Linked DNA regions of Alloalcanivorax dieselolei B5. The protein of the gene in region 1 interacts with the protein of each later gene in a pairwise test. Links are inferred from orthologs where the notes say so. Each region holds a gene or a part of one and is shown in the gene's direction. Other genes may lie near its edges.

The links.
Region 2: the proteins of B5T_RS15450 (region 1) and kdsB interact in binary tests that used the Escherichia coli proteins (3 or more experiments, as listed by UniProt). The link is inferred for Alloalcanivorax dieselolei B5 from one-to-one orthologs.

Annotation. Positions count from the first base shown.
Region 1 is NC_018691.1:3,467,112-3,474,463, forward strand. What follows is about bases 1,674-4,574. They hold B5T_RS15450 (TetR/AcrR family transcriptional regulator), read left to right. Parts: upstream 1,674-2,750; coding sequence 2,751-3,398; downstream 3,399-4,574. Other genes in these bases: argC (N-acetyl-gamma-glutamyl-phosphate reductase), read right to left, coding at 1,674-2,592; B5T_RS15455 (zinc-binding dehydrogenase), read left to right, coding at 3,409-4,386; B5T_RS15460 (DUF1304 domain-containing protein), read left to right, coding at 4,403-4,574. In the rest of the region: B5T_RS15435 (TonB-dependent receptor), read left to right, coding at 1-10; B5T_RS15440 (alkaline phosphatase PhoX), read right to left, coding at 56-1,456; more of argC, read right to left, coding at 1,642-1,673; more of B5T_RS15460, read left to right, coding at 4,575-4,756; B5T_RS15465 (crotonase/enoyl-CoA hydratase family protein), read right to left, coding at 4,863-5,777; B5T_RS15470 (TetR/AcrR family transcriptional regulator), read left to right, coding at 5,868-6,464; B5T_RS15475 (AMP-binding protein), read left to right, coding at 6,553-7,352. UniProt on the Escherichia coli protein: Involved in response to both electrophiles and reactive chlorine species (RCS). Represses the transcription of the nemRA-gloA operon by binding to the NemR box.
Region 2 is NC_018691.1:3,106,819-3,114,268, reverse strand. Bases 2,598-5,596 are described here. They hold kdsB (3-deoxy-manno-octulosonate cytidylyltransferase), read left to right. Parts: upstream 2,598-3,714; coding sequence 3,715-4,479; downstream 4,480-5,596. Other genes in these bases: murB (UDP-N-acetylmuramate dehydrogenase), read left to right, coding at 4,954-5,596; B5T_RS13870 (low molecular weight protein-tyrosine-phosphatase), read left to right, coding at 4,472-4,957; lpxK (tetraacyldisaccharide 4'-kinase), read left to right, coding at 2,687-3,718; msbA (lipid A export permease/ATP-binding protein MsbA), read left to right, coding at 2,598-2,694. Outside these bases: B5T_RS13895 (MotA/TolQ/ExbB proton channel family protein), read left to right, coding at 1-527; B5T_RS13890 (ExbD/TolR family protein), read left to right, coding at 524-949; more of msbA, read left to right, coding at 946-2,597; more of murB, read left to right, coding at 5,597-5,976; B5T_RS13860 (DUF2274 domain-containing protein), read right to left, coding at 6,244-6,489; B5T_RS13855 (TrbI/VirB10 family protein), read right to left, coding at 6,486-7,450. UniProt on the Escherichia coli protein: Activates KDO (a required 8-carbon sugar) for incorporation into bacterial lipopolysaccharide in Gram-negative bacteria.

The DNA of each region.
Region 1 (7,352 bases):
CGACTTTTGAGCGGGGCGGCGTGCCGGCGTGTTGCGTGTAAGCGATTTCCGCCGATCACCCCATGCGAAACGCTTCCGGCACCGTCAGTTCGTAGGTCTTGCCCACCGGCAGCAACCCGGTCAGGCCGGCGCTGGCACGCTGGGAACTGAAGTACAGCCTTGAGCCGTCGGCGGTAAAAGCCGGACCGGTCAGTTCGCTGCCGCCGCCGGGTATCCGCAGCAAAATCCTGGCGGGCTGATTGGGCACCATGACCATCAAGCGCATCTCGTCGCCATCTTCCGCGACCACCACGTCTCCGGCGGGGCTGACCACCAGGTTGTCGACGTCGTCGAATTTGGCTTCGCCCGAGACGGTCAGTTGCTCATTATCGAACACCACTTCGATCAGCTCATTATCCAGGTCCAGCGCCCACACCCGGTTATCCCCTTTGGTGGCGAAGAACACCACCGCCCGCAGAGGGTGCTCGAAACCGCTGACCTGCTCCTGTTCACCTTCCGGCCAGTATTGAATCCAGATGCCCTCGCCCCCCTTGAAACGGGTTCCCGGTGCGCCTTCGCCGGTGCTGTTCTGATGATCCTCACGCACCTTGCTCTGGGGCTTTTCGGGAGACAGCGCATCCACCCAGCTCACCCGCTGGATATGGCGGGCAACGTCCAGGTCCTCGATATAGGCGCCGTTGGGGTAGCCCTCCACCTCCAAGACTTGCAAGGTACCGTTGTCCAGATCCAGGCCTTCCCGGCCATTAACGGCGCTCACTTTCCCGACGGACACGAACCGATAAAGCCGGCCATCCCCTTCGTCCTCGGTCATGATCACCGTCGAGGTGGCCATGTCCACGGCTGCGGCCTCGTGCTTGAACAGCCCCATTGCCGGGTGGGATTGGGCCAGACGCGGCGTCCCTCGAGGATCGCATTCGTACACTTTGCCGTCCTGGATTTCCTCGCAGGACAACCAGGTCCCCCAGGGGGTGGCACCACCGGCGCAATTCACTCGTGTGTTTTGCAAAATAGGATAGGCGTCCAACAGGTCGCCATTGGCGGCGAAGCGCAAAGCGCCGACGCCACCGGGCAGGAACTCACTGTTGGAGACATAGACCCAGCCGCCGTCGTCTTCCACCGGGAACACCGCACCGCCGTCCGGGAGCCAATGCCACAGGTATCCCAAGCCCCCCGCCACCGGTTGCCGGCCCGCAGTGGCGACCAGTCTTAACGAAAAGGCCTCGGGAATCAGGATGCCATCCACGCCGGAATCCACCAGCGGGCCGATGTTCGCCAATGGCCCCGCCTTCAAAGGCAATTCCCGGGCGGGCGGCTGCGGGGGCGGACTCGGTGGAGAAGGCTCGCCAGGGCCGGGATCGACCGGGTCGCCACCTCCGCCCCCCTGCTCTGGAGCGGAACCGGAAGAACCCCCACCACAGGCGGCCAACGCCGCCGCGCCGCCTCCGACGAACATCATTTGCAATAAGGTTCTTCGCGAAATAGCCATGCTTCACCACTGGACGGATTGGAGGTGGCAAGCAGGATATTGAGTGCGGTTGACAGCACGGTTTCATCCGTGACCAGTGGCGGGCATTTATTGTTGTAAAGATGTAATTCTGCGAATCATGAAGCGCTGAGCCCGCCCGGGCCCGTCCCCGACGGTCAGCCCGCGGTAAGTCCCGTGGTTTCGTCGATGCCGAGATGGACGTTCATGTTCTGCACGGCGGCGCCGGCCGCACCCTTGCCCAGGTTGTCCAGCCGCGCGATCACGCACTGGCGCTCGCCGTTGCCGAACAGGAACAGGTCCACCCGATTGGTGTCGTTACTGCCCTGAACGTCGAAGAAACCACCGTCAAGGCCGGCGGGATCGTCCGGCGCGTGCACGCGAATGAACGGCTCACCGGCGTACCGCTGACGCAAGGCCTCGTAGAGCGCGCCAACGTCGGTGCCCGGTTTCAGGTGGGACATTTGCAGCGGCACGGTCACCGCCAGGCCTTTGAGGAAGGGGCCCACGGTGGGGACGAAGATCGGTGCCCGGGTCAGGCCGGTGTAGCGCTGCATTTCCGGCAGGTGCTTGTGCTCCAGGCCGAGCGCGTAGGCGCGCGGCGCCTGCAGGCGGCCCTCGGTATCGGCTTGGTAGTCGGCGATCATGCTCTTGCCGCCACCGCTGTAGCCGGTCAGGGAGGTGGCACTGACCGGGTAATCCGCCGGCAGCAATCCGGCATCCACCAAGGGACGCACCGCCAGGATGAACGCACTGGCGTGGCAACCCACGTTGGCGATGCGCTTGCTGGCGCGGATGCGCTCGCGCTGCCCGGCTTCCAGTTCCGGCAGGCCGTAGACCCAGTCATCGGCCACCCGGAACGCGGTGCTGGCGTCGATCAGACAGGTGTCCGGGTTATCCACCATGGCCGCCGCTTCCCGCGAGGCCGCGTCCGGCAGGCACAGAAAGGCCACGTCGGCGGCGTTCAGCAGCCGGGCACGCTCGTCAGGGTCCTTGCGCAGCGCGCTGTCGATGCGCAGCAGCTCGATGTCCGCGCGCCCTTCCAGGTACTCGAACAGACGCAGACCGGTGGTGCCTTCCTGACCGTCCACATAAACCTTGAATGCCATTTTCGGATCTCCCGGTGAAACAGACCGCAAAGCCTAAGTATCCGGCGGGGCGGTTGCAACGGGCATTATGGATTCTCCCGCCTCCTTGTACCTTACTCTCTTCACGCCGCTTTAAATAGAAACTAGACGACCGGTCTATTTTTCCTTATATTGCCCTCATGACTCGAACATCCAAAGCGGAAGCGACACGTCAGAACATCCTCGATAACGGCCACGACCTGGTGCTGAGAAAAGGCTTCGTCGGGGTTGGACTGCAGGAAATCCTCAAGGCCTCCGGCGTGCCAAAGGGCTCGTTTTATCATTACTTTCCTTCCAAGGAAGCGTTCGGTTGCACGCTCTTGCAGGACTATGCCCAGGCTTATGGCGCCCGACTTGATGCCTTGCTGGCGGGCGACGCCATAAGCGGGCGTGAACGGCTGATGCGCTATTGGCGGGCCTGGCTCGACGATCCGGGAGAAGAGGACCCGGCCGGAGGTGGCTGGGCCGAGGACTGCCTCGCGGTGAAGCTCTCCGCCGAAGTCGCGGACCTCTCCGAGACGATGCGCCAGATTCTCAGCAAGGGCATTGCCCGCCTGCTCGACCGGATCGCCGTCATGATCACCGAAGCGCGCGCCGACGGCTCTTTACCGGCCGGTCCCGACCCCATGGCCCTGGCTCAAGTGCTCTATCAAATGTGGCTTGGTGCCGCGCTATTGGCCAAGCTGGATCGGAGCCGGGCGCCAATGGAGCGCGCGCTAGCCGCCACTGAACAATTGCTGGCCTGCGCCACGGAGGCCGGGCCGACTTTTCCTGTCATCACTTCTTAAGGACACCATCATGCGCAGCGCGATCCACACCCAGTTCGGCGAGCCCGCCGAGGTTCTTGCCCTCGGCGACAGCCCCGTTCCGCAGCCCGGCCCCGGCCAGGTACGGATCAAGACCCTTCTCTCACCGATCCACAACCATGATTTGTGGACCGTGCGCGGCAGCTACGGCTACAAACCCGACCTGCCCGCCATTGGCGGTTCCGAAGCCGTGGGCATCGTCGATGCGCTTGGCGAAGGCGTCAGCGGTATCAGCCCCGGTCAACGCATTGCCGTGGCGTCAGTCCATGGCACCTGGGCGGAGTACTTCCTTGCCCCCGCGGCCGGCCTCATTCCAGTGCCGGAAGTGATTGCCGACGAGGCCGCCGCCCAGCTTATCGCCATGCCCTTCAGCGCCATCTCCCTGCTTGAATTTCTCGATCTGGAGAGTGGCGACTGGATGGTTCAGAACACCGCCAATGGCGCGGTGGGCAAGACCGTTGCCATGCTGGCCGCCGCACGCGGAGTGAACGTGATCAACCTGGTGCGCCGCGACGCCGGCGTCGACGAAATGACCGCGCTGGGCATCAGCAATGTGGTCTCCACCGCCCATGAAGGCTGGCGGCATAAGGTGCGTGAAATCGTTGGTGATGCCCCGATCCGCGCGGCGGTGGATTCAATCGGCGGGGAAGCCAGTGCTGCCCTGTTATCACTGCTCGGCGAGAACGGCGTGCTGGTTTCCTTCGGCACCATGACCGGGGAAGCCATGCAACTGCCTTCGGGGGATGTGATCTTCAAACAGGCGACGGTGAAAGGTTTCTGGGGCGCCAAGGTCAGCGCCAATATGGCCGCCGAAACCAAGGCGCGGTTGATCGGTGAGCTGCTGCGCCTGGTCGCCGCCGGGGAACTGCAGCTGCCCGCCGAAGCGACCTTCGATCTGGCGCAAGTATCCGACGCGGTCACCGCCTCGCTGGCGCCGGGCAAAACCGGCAAAGTGCTGCTGAAACCTTGATCCCAGGGAGAGACCGATGATCGCCAATATTCTGATAGCGCTGATCGCTATTCTGCACGTCTATATCGCCGTTCTGGAAATGGCGCTCTGGGAAACCCCCGCAGCGAGGCGAGCCTTTGGTCTCTCCCCGGATTTCGCACGACAGACCCGCGCACTGGCCGCCAATCAGGGGCTCTATAACGGCTTTCTCGCGGCGGGCCTGGTGGTCGGATTGCTGCATCAAACGGCCGGGTTGGATTTCAAACTCTTCTTTCTCATCTGTATCGCCGTGGCCGGTGTTTTCGGCGCGGCCACCGCCAGCAGGAAGATCCTGTTCATCCAGACCCTGCCGGCCATCCTGGCTCTCGGCGCGCTTTGGGCAGGCGTCTGAGTCCTTCCTTCAACCGGCAGCAACAGCTGCTGCCGGCGGACAAGACGAAGGCTATGGCCGCGGCCGTCCCCTTCGTTCGACCTGGGAAGAGGCCAGACAGAGAGACTCACTCTCCCTTGAGTTCCTTCAACTTTTGTTCCAGCTCGGCGATCTTGCGGCGCGCGTCGTCGCCTTCGGGAATGTCGCGGCCGCTGTCGCGCCATTCGATGGCCGCTTTGAATCCTTCCGTCTGAGCATAACGACGGAACCAGAGACCTTCCGGATTGTGGCGGGTAATGCCATCGAACACCGTGGCCAGCATCTGGGTCTGCTCCAAGCCCATGGTCAACATGACCTGATTCACCACCAGCTTGTGCATGCTCAGATGACTGCTTGGTACCCCGGCAATGCGCCCCGCCACTTCCATGGTCTTGGCGTCCAGTTCCTCTTCCGGCACCACATAGTTGGCCAGGCCCCATTCGCCGGCCTGCTTGCCGGAAATCAGATCCCCGGTGAACATCATCTGCTTGGCCCGGATCGGCCCGAGCCGATAGGTCCACATGGCGGTCGTCGGGCATCCCCAAACCCGGGTGGGCATGTAACCGATACGGGCGTTATCGGCCATGATCATCAAGTCACAACACAAGGCAATATCACTTCCGCCAGCGGCGGCGGCGCCATGAATCTTGGCGATGGTGGGTTTACGGGACCGCCAAAGACTCATGAAATCCTCGGTGTTCCGCTTCATATGGGCGTAGTCGACCATGGGATCCCAGGGAGTGGCTTCCTGCTGACAAGGATTCTCTCTTTGTGATTCCGCGTAGTAGGTCAGATCGTAACCGCCGCAAAACCCTTTGCCGGCGCCTTCAACGACAATCACGTGGACCTGGTCGTTCTCTTCCGCCCACCTTACCGCGCGCCGAATATCGTCACCGGTTTCATCGATGATGGCATTGAGTCTTTCCGGACGATTGAGGAGCAGCCTAGCGATTCTCGGGTTTCTCTCATCCTGGGAAATCCGGACAGTTGTCAATTCCAGCATGATTCTCTCCAATAAGGGGGTTTTCGACTTCTTGACAGTCAGTCATGACTGACTGCAAAGTATCACCCTGGATTTCGGAGTGCAAACTCAATGAAGACCTCAACGTCCAAAGCACGGCCTTCCCCTTCCTTGAAGGATCGGATTACCGACGCGGCGGTGGCATTGCTGATCGATGAAGGCGTGGCAAGAACCACAACAGTGGCGGTTCAGAAACGGGCGAACGTGAGTCGCGGGGCTCTGCTTTATCACTTCCCGAGCAGAGCGGAATTACTCGCCTCCACCATCGAGAGGCTGGTCCGGATGAACGAGCAGCAGATCAATGAATCCTTTCTGAGTTGCTCGGACCCGGCCGAGGATGTGGAAAAAGCGCTGATCGCGTTGAGCGACAACATGGCCCGCCCCTCGTATCTGGCCGAAATGGAGCTGTGGGCGATCTCACGCAACGATCAGGAATTACGCGACGCCCTCTACCAGGCGGAAAAAGCCGCCCGCTTTGACCTGGACCGGGTGGTCGGGAAGCTCCTTGAATGCTGGAAGAAGCACGAGAATTATCAGTTTCTGGCGGATCTGAGCGTGGAGTTCCTCAGAGGCGTGGCCTTTTCCGACATCCTGAGAAAGCGGCCCGAATACCGATGGCGAATGATTTCGTTATGGGTTGAAGTGATCAAAAAATCACTGGAAACCTGAACACCATCACCGAAGGCTCTTTTTGTCTCAGTTCGGGCTGGTTGGCAATCCATCCTCATTTGAAAACAAAGAAACAGGAGACGAACCGATGAGCCAGGCTATTCCTCATGACGACATTGAGGCCGCCAAACTGCTTGAACAGGCTCCCAGCCCGCTGGCCTTGCTGCGCCGAACCGCTGCCCGGCGTCCGGATCATCCCGCGCTGATCTATCTGCGCGATGCCAACGACCCACACCCCGTGACACTCACTTATGGTCAGTTACTCGAGGAAGTGGAAACCCTTTGCCGGGCACTGAAAGCACGAGGCGTCAGTCAGGATGACGGAATCCCCATACTGCTGCCGCTGGTTCCTCAAGCGGTATCCAGCCTGATTGCCGCCCTGACCGTGGGCGTCGCCTTCCCGGTGAATCTGTTGCTGTCTCCGGAAGCGATGGCCGCCCAGTTCAAACTGGCCCGGGCCAGGGAGGTCATTGTCATGGGGCCTCACTCCGCCCTGGATGTCCGCGAGCGGGTCGGCGCCGCCATCGAGTTACTGGATAGCGAGATCAACCTGGTCGAGGTGGCTCTGGGCGAGCCGACTTCAGCTTCGTTTTCCTGGGCACAACTGCTTGCAGACGGCAATACTGATTCGCCTGTTGAGGATTTTCCCGAGGCACCGGCAGCGCTGGTTCATACTGGCGGCACCACCGGCGCCCCCAAACTTGCCGAGCTGACGCAGCGCAATCTGGCGGCCGGCGCTATCATGGCCGCCTCGGCGCTCGGATGGCGGGAGAACGACCGCATTCTTACCGGGCTGCCCCTGTTTCACGTTGGCGGTTCCGTCGACATGCTGCTTTCCGGCATCGCGGCCGGCGTCACCCTGATGTTTCCCACCGCCCTGGGCCTGCG
Region 2 (7,450 bases), 360 kb from region 1 along the record:
GGCTGGCGCCGGCGGGCACCCTGGCGGAAGTGCAGGGGTGGTTGAAGAAAGGGCAACTGTCCGATGAGCGGCTGGAAACCTTGAAATCGCAGTCCGCCCTCGGTGTGATTCTGGCGGCGGGGCTGGCCAATGCCCGCCATGGCCGTGAGATCATGAAGGAGAGCATTCAGGAGGCGGCCACCGGGGTGGTCCACGACCTGGAGAAATATCTGGCGACGCTGGGCTCGGTCGCCGCCATCACCCCCTTGCTGGGCCTGCTCGGCACGGTGGTGGGCATGATCGATGTGTTCGCCGCGATCATGATTCATGGCACCGGCGATGCGGCCCAGCTTGCCGGCGGCATTTCCCAGGCCCTGCTGACCACCGCCGGCGGGCTGGTGGTGGCGATTCCGGCGATTTTCTTCCACCGCTTCTTTGTGCGCCGGGTGGAGGAGATCACCGTCGGGCTGGAACAAAACGCGGTGCATCTGGTCGATCTGGTGCACGGTGACCGCGAGCCGGAGCAGGGGCAAGGAGCGAAGTCGTGAAATTCCCACGGCCCCGGCAGGAAGAAATCAGCGTCAACCTGACGCCGTTGATCGATGTGGTGTTCCTGCTGTTGATTTTCTTCATGGTATCCACCACTTTCACCCGCGAAACGCAGTTGTCGCTGACTCTGCCGGAAGCGCAGGGCATACCACCGGAACAGGCGCCCCAGGCGGTGGAGATTCTGGTGTCGTCGGCGGGTGAGTATGTGATCAACGGCGAAAAACTGATCGATAACAGCGACGCCGGCCTGCGCTCCGCACTGTTGCGGCTGGGCCAGGACAAAACCGGGTGGCCCATGTTGATCACCGCCGATGCCTACGCCAGCTACCAGGCGGTGGTGACGGTGATGGACGTGGCGGGCCAGCTGGGCTTTGATAAGCTGTCGCTCACTACACGTGAAGCCGCTGAAGAGGGCCAATGAGCCAACAATCGGAAAGTGCATGGCAAACGTATAAACGGCTGCTGCGCTATGTAAAACCCCACTGGCTTCTGTTACTCGCCAGTTTTTTCGGCTATGCCATCTATGCCGGCACTCAGGCCGCCGCCGCTCAACTGGCCGGCTATCTGGGTGAAACCGTGCTGGATCCACAGCCTTACCGGGTGCTGGTGGTGTCCATCGCGCCGCTGATCATCGCCCTGGCTCAGGGCGTCGGGCAGTTCCTCGGCAGTTACACCCTGGCCTGGGTGGCTCAGGAAATCGTCTATTTCATGCGTAATGAAGTGTTTGGCCATGTGCTGCGGCTGCCCCAGTCGGAGTACAACAACAACGCTTCCGGGCGCATCATGTCGAAGATCATCTTCGATGCCCAGCAGGTGACCAGCGCCGGCACCGACGCGGTGATGGTGATTTTCCGGGAAGGACTGACGGTGATCGGGCTGATGGCGTTCCTGTTCTATCAGAATTGGAAACTGACGCTGATTCTGCTGGTGGTGGCGCCGGTGATCGGTCTGGTGGTGAACGTCACCAGCAAACGGTTCCGCCATATCAGCCGCCGCATTCAGTCGTCCATGGGTAACATCACCCAGTTTCTCGGTGAAGCCATCGAGGGTAATCAGGCGGTGAAGATTTTCGGTGGTCAGAAACTGGAAGGGGACCGCTTTCACAGTGTCAGCCGCCGGTTCGCGCGCCAGAATACCAAGCTCAATGCCAGCAAGATCGCTTCCACGGTGATCGTGCAGTTGTTCGTGGCGGTGGGTATCGGCGCCATCACTTATTTGTATATCACGATGATGGGCGAGCAGCTTACCGTGGGCGGTTTCCTGTCCTACATCGCCGCCGCCGGCATGGTACAGAAACCGCTCAAGCAGCTCACCGACGTCAACGTCAAGATCCAGCGTGGTGTTACCGGCGCTTCTTCTTTGTTTGAATTGATGGACCGCCCGGTGGAGCAGGACCTGGGGCAACTGACGCTGCCGCGCACCGAGGGCAACGTGGAGTTCCGCGATGTCACCTTCGGCTATGACCCGAATCAGCCGGTGCTGCGTAATCTCAGTTTCTCCATTCGCAGCGGTGAGACAGTGGCGCTGATTGGCCGCTCCGGCGCCGGCAAGAGCACCATCTCCGCCATGCTGCCCCGGTTCTTCGATCCGGACCAGGGCTCGGTGCTGCTCGATGGCGTGCCGCTGCCGGACTACAAGCTGGTGGAATTGCGCCATCAGATCGCCATGGTGAGCCAGAAAGTGGTGCTGTTTAACGATACCGTGCGCAACAACATCGCCTATGGCGAGATGCGCGATGCCGACGAGGCGGCGGTGGAGCAGGCCGCCCGTAACGCCTATGCCTGGGATTTCATTCAGGGCCTGGACAAGGGCCTGGACACCATGGTCGGCCAGGACGGCGCTCAGCTTTCCGGTGGCCAGCGCCAGCGCGTGGCCATCGCCCGGGCGCTGCTCAAGGACGCGCCGATCCTGATTCTGGATGAGGCCACCAGTGCGCTGGACACGGAATCGGAACACCATATCCAGAAGGCGCTGGAACGTCTGATGGAAGGCCGCACCACGCTGGTGATCGCCCATCGCCTGTCCACTATTGAGAAAGCGGACCGTATTCTGGTGCTGGATCAGGGCCAGTTGATTGAACAGGGCACTCACGCCGAGCTGTTGGAAAAGAATGGACTCTACACTCAACTCTACAAGATGGATTTCGCCGACGACGTTAATGACTGATTTCGCCCGCCGTGTGGAGCGGGGCTGGTATCAAGGCAGCCCCTGGCTGACGCCGCTACGCCCTCTGGGATGGCTGGTGGGGCGGGTGGCCGGACGCCGTCTGGACGCCTTCCGGCGGCAGCGGACAGCGCCGCCGGTGCCGGTGCTGGTGGTCGGCAATATCACCGTCGGTGGCACCGGCAAGACCCCGCTGGTGGTAGCTCTGGCGCAGCGCGCCAGCGAGTGTGGCCTCAGCGTGGTGGTGATCTCCCGGGGCTATGGTGGCAAGGCCGGCCGCTACCCGATGACCGTGACGCCGTCCAGCGACCCCGCGGTGGTCGGTGATGAACCCCTGTTGATCGTGCGCCGGGCCGGAGTGCCGGTGGTGCTGGATCCACGCCGCGACCGTGCCTTGAACTATGTGGTGCGTGAGCTGGCACCGGACCTGGTGATCAGTGACGATGGCCTGCAGCATTATGCCTTGCCCCGTTCCGCCGAGATCGTGGTGATCGATGCCCGCCGGGGGCTCGGCAATGGCCGCTGCCTGCCCGCCGGCCCGCTGCGGGAACCGGCCAGCCGTCTTGATCAGGTGGATTTTCTGGTGGCCAATGGCGGCGTCTGGCCGCGGGCCGTCACCATGCATCTCAAACCCGGTAAACTGACCCGTTTGAGCGATGGCCTGACCCTGGACGGCGAGGCGTTCAGAGAGCGCTTTGGCGCCGTGCACGGGGTTGCCGGTATTGGCCACCCGGAGCGCTTTTTTCGTTCCCTGGCGGTACTGGGGCTGGCGGTGACGCCGCATGCGTTTGCCGACCACCATGCTTTTAAACCCGAGGATCTGGCGTTCGCCGATGGTCGCCCGGTGGTGATGACCGAGAAAGACGCGGTCAAATGCCAGGGCTTCGACAATACCCGACTATGGATGCTGCCGGTGCGGGCCGCCTTGCCGGGCACGGTGCTGGACGCCATGATCGACCGCGCATTGAATCCGGATTCGGCGCCGTCCGCAACGGCGCCGGAATCCGTCGAGAAGGAGAGAGAATGAGTTTTTCCGTGGTGGTGCCGGCCCGCTATGCGTCGGCGCGTCTGCCGGGCAAGGCGTTGGCGGATCTGGCCGGTAAGCCGATGGTGTTGCGGGTGGCGGAGCGCTGCCTGCTCAGCGCCGCCGGGCAGGTGTGGGTGGCCACCGATGATCAGCGTATCGCCGATGCCGTGGGCGAACGCTGTCCGGTGGTGATGACGCGGCCGGATCATCCTTCCGGTACCGATCGTTTACAGGAAGTGGTGACGCAACTGGGGCTCGCCGACGACGACATCATCGTCAATGTGCAGGGGGACGAGCCCCTGATTCCGCCGGAGGTGATCAATCAGGTGGCGGAAAATCTGGCCGCCAATCCGGATTGTCAGATGGCCACGTTATGCGAGCCGATCACCGCCGCCGGGGACCTGTTCAGCGCGGACATTTGCAAGGTGGTGTTCGACAACCGTGGCCGTGCCCTGTATTTCTCGCGGGCGCCGATTCCCTGGGATCGCACCGCGTTCGCCAAGGATCGAGAGCAGCTTGGTGACGGGGAATGGTGGCGGCACATTGGTATCTATGCCTACCGTGCCGGTTTTCTGCACCAGTTCGTCAACTGGCCGCCGGCGCCGCTGGAGAAACTGGAATCCCTGGAACAATTGCGGGCACTGGCTAATGGCGCGGCGATTCATGTGGCGCCGGCCTGCAAGGACGTGCCCGGTGGCGTGGATACGCCGGAGGATCTGGAACGTATGCGGACTTTGCTGCGGGGAGGGGCGCATGACTGATGCTGACAAGCCGGCGGTGTTGTTCGTTTGTCTGGGCAATATCTGCCGTTCGCCCACCGCCGAGGCGGTATTCCGCCAGCGGGTGGCCGCGGCGGGGCTGAACGGCCGGCTGGAGATCGACAGCGCCGGCACCGGTGACTGGCACATCGGCCGGGCCCCGGACCGCCGTGCCGCCGCCGCCGCGGCCCGGCGCGGTTACGTCATGGATGAACTGCGTGCCCGTCAGATCAGGGTGGATGACTTTCACCGTTTCGACCTCATTCTGTGCATGGACCACAGCAACTTCCATGACGTCTCCGCGCTGGCGCCGGCCCAGGGGCGGGCTCGGGTGGCCCGCTTTCTCGAAGTGCTCGGAGTAGGGGAACCGGAGGAAGTGCCGGACCCTTATTACGGTGGTGAAGACGGCTTCGATCAGGTGCTGGATCTGGTGGAACGGGCCAGCGAGCTGTGGCTGGAACAGTTGCGGGCATCGCTGTGATCGACACCGATGTGGATCTGAGCACCGCCAATACCCTGGCCCTGCCGGCCCGCGCCGAGCGGCTGGCCCGTCCCGCCGATGTGGATGAACTGGCCCGGGTGTTGACCGGGCGCGGGGCGGATCCGCTGTTCGTACTCGGTGGTGGCAGCAACCTGGTGCTGACCGGGGACTTGCCCGGCCTGACGGTGATGCCGGTGTTCGATGAGGTAAGCTATCGGCAGGTGGATGAGGGCCTGGCCCAGGTCCGGGTTGGCGCGGGCGTGGTCTGGGACCGGCTGGTGGCGGACACCGTCGCTGCCGGCTGGCAGGGGCTGGAGAATCTTTCCTGGATTCCCGGCAACGCCGGCGCGGCGCCATTCCAGAACATCGGTGCCTACGGTGTGGAGCTGGCGGAAGTGGTATCGACGGTGGAAGCGGTGTCGGTGGAAGACGGCAGCAATATCAGCTTCGATGCCGACCAGTGCGAATTCGCCTATCGGGACAGCCTGTTCAAGAGTCGCTGCCGGGGTGAATTCATTATTACCCACCTGACGTTGAATCTGCGCCGTGGCAACGCCTGCCGATTGGACTCTTTCCGATTGGACTATGGCGGGCTGGCGGAGCGGCTCGCAGGCGACGGGCCGGTGACGCCGGCGCGGGTGCGCGAAGCCGTCATCGCGTTGCGCCAAAGCAAGCTGCCGGATCCGGCGACGCTGCCCAATGCCGGCAGTTTTTTCAAGAATCCGGTGGTCTCGCTGACTCACTACCAGCGGTTGCTGGAGCGCTATCCGGATCTGGTTTCTTTCCCGGTGGCCGAAGGCCGGAAACTGGCGGCGGGCTGGCTGATCGAGCGCAGCGGCTGGAAGGGCCGCCGTCTTGGCCCGGTGGGCATGCACGACCAGCAGGCGCTGGTACTGGTCAATCATGGTGGCGCCACCGCCGTTGATGTATTGAGTCTCGCGGCGGCGGTTAGGGAAGACGTGCGGCAACGCTTCGGCGTGGAGCTGGAGCAGGAACCGGTGTTGATGCCGGGAGCCTGAAGCGGCGGTCATAAAAAAGGGCTCATGTCAAGCGCTTTGACTGAATGCAGGTCGCATCAGAAGGCTATACAGGACAACGAGTTAGACCGGATTGAGGTTGCTTTCAGGGCTTCCGGCTTGAAGGGCTAGGAACCACATAGGAGCATCGCGGCAGAAAGCCTCATCGCGTCATGGTGGGCAGTAGAGCAACCATCGGAGCATTGTCTCATCCTTCTCACCGCTGAAAGTGAAAGCGCAGCCCTTGGGCTGCCGATGGTCGAAACGTCGTCAGCCAGGTTTCGGGGGCGGGGCCTTGGCCCCGCCTCCTTTCCTGAACCCCCGATCGCCCGCCATGAACGCCTCAAGCATGTGAGGGATCAGTGTGGTCGCATCGACTACTTCGCCGTAGGCCTGCGCGTGCAGCGCGGCGTAGCGTTCAAGATCGGTCTTAAGGCTGGCCGGGCAAGCGAAGGTCAGCTTGACGCTTTCGGTCTTGGGCAACGGGCCCAGTCGTAGCTTGCGCGTCGTGCTCATCGTGAAGTGCTCCGGTTGAAGAACAACGGTTGGTAGGGCCGCAGCACAAGGTCGCGGTTGACGATGATGCGCACCGGCAGGCCTGGCCGCTCTGTCAGAGTTGGCTGGATGTTGAGATTGCGCCGGGTCATCTCCTGCCCGGCCTGGTTCACGCTGTCCTGCAGGCTGTCGCGGCCGGCGATGATGACGCGATCGTCGCCCTGGCGGTTCTCCGGCGCGGCCAGTTCGGCGCCGACGCCCAGCAGCGTCGTCAACGCCGCACCAGCGAAGATGCGACCCCAATGCCAATCGACGCCATCCTCCAGTCCGGCATAGCCGGCTGGGTCTGTGCCGGCTAGGTTGTCCAGCGTGAGCGAGGACGTGTCCGGCAGAATGACCCTGTTCCACACCACCTGCACACGGCTTTGCCCATAAGCGACTTGGCTGTTGTACTTCCCGAAGATGCGCGACCCCTGCGGTATTAGCAGATAGCGGCCGGTCGCGGTGTCGTACACCGGCTCCGTCACTGTGCCGATCACGTCACCCGGCAGGTCGGACTTGATGCCCGTTACGAGCGCGGCCGCGATCACCGTGCCAGCCATTACCTGGTACGGCGAAGTCGGCATTTGCAGGTTGCCGGAATTCCGTGGGTCCGTGGTTCCGGCTTGCTGGAACGCCTCCTTCTGGTCTTGCCTGTTCTGTAAGGCCGTCGGGTCGGCGGGCTGGGCCGCCGTCGAGGCTGGCCCAGCGGCCTGCGGATCGAAGCCCGCCAAGCCAGGAGTTGGGCTGGCAGCGGCCACCTGCGCCGGCGCGTTAGCGGCGCGTTGGTTGCTGGAGTGGAAGAACACTGACGATCCCGCTGCCGCTTCGGCTTCCTTGCGCCGCGCGTCACGCTCGGCAGCGGCGGGGTCATGGCCAGGCGGCCTGTAGCTGGCCACGGCCGGCTGCTCTGCCTTCACGATGGCCGGCCCCAGATCGCCGG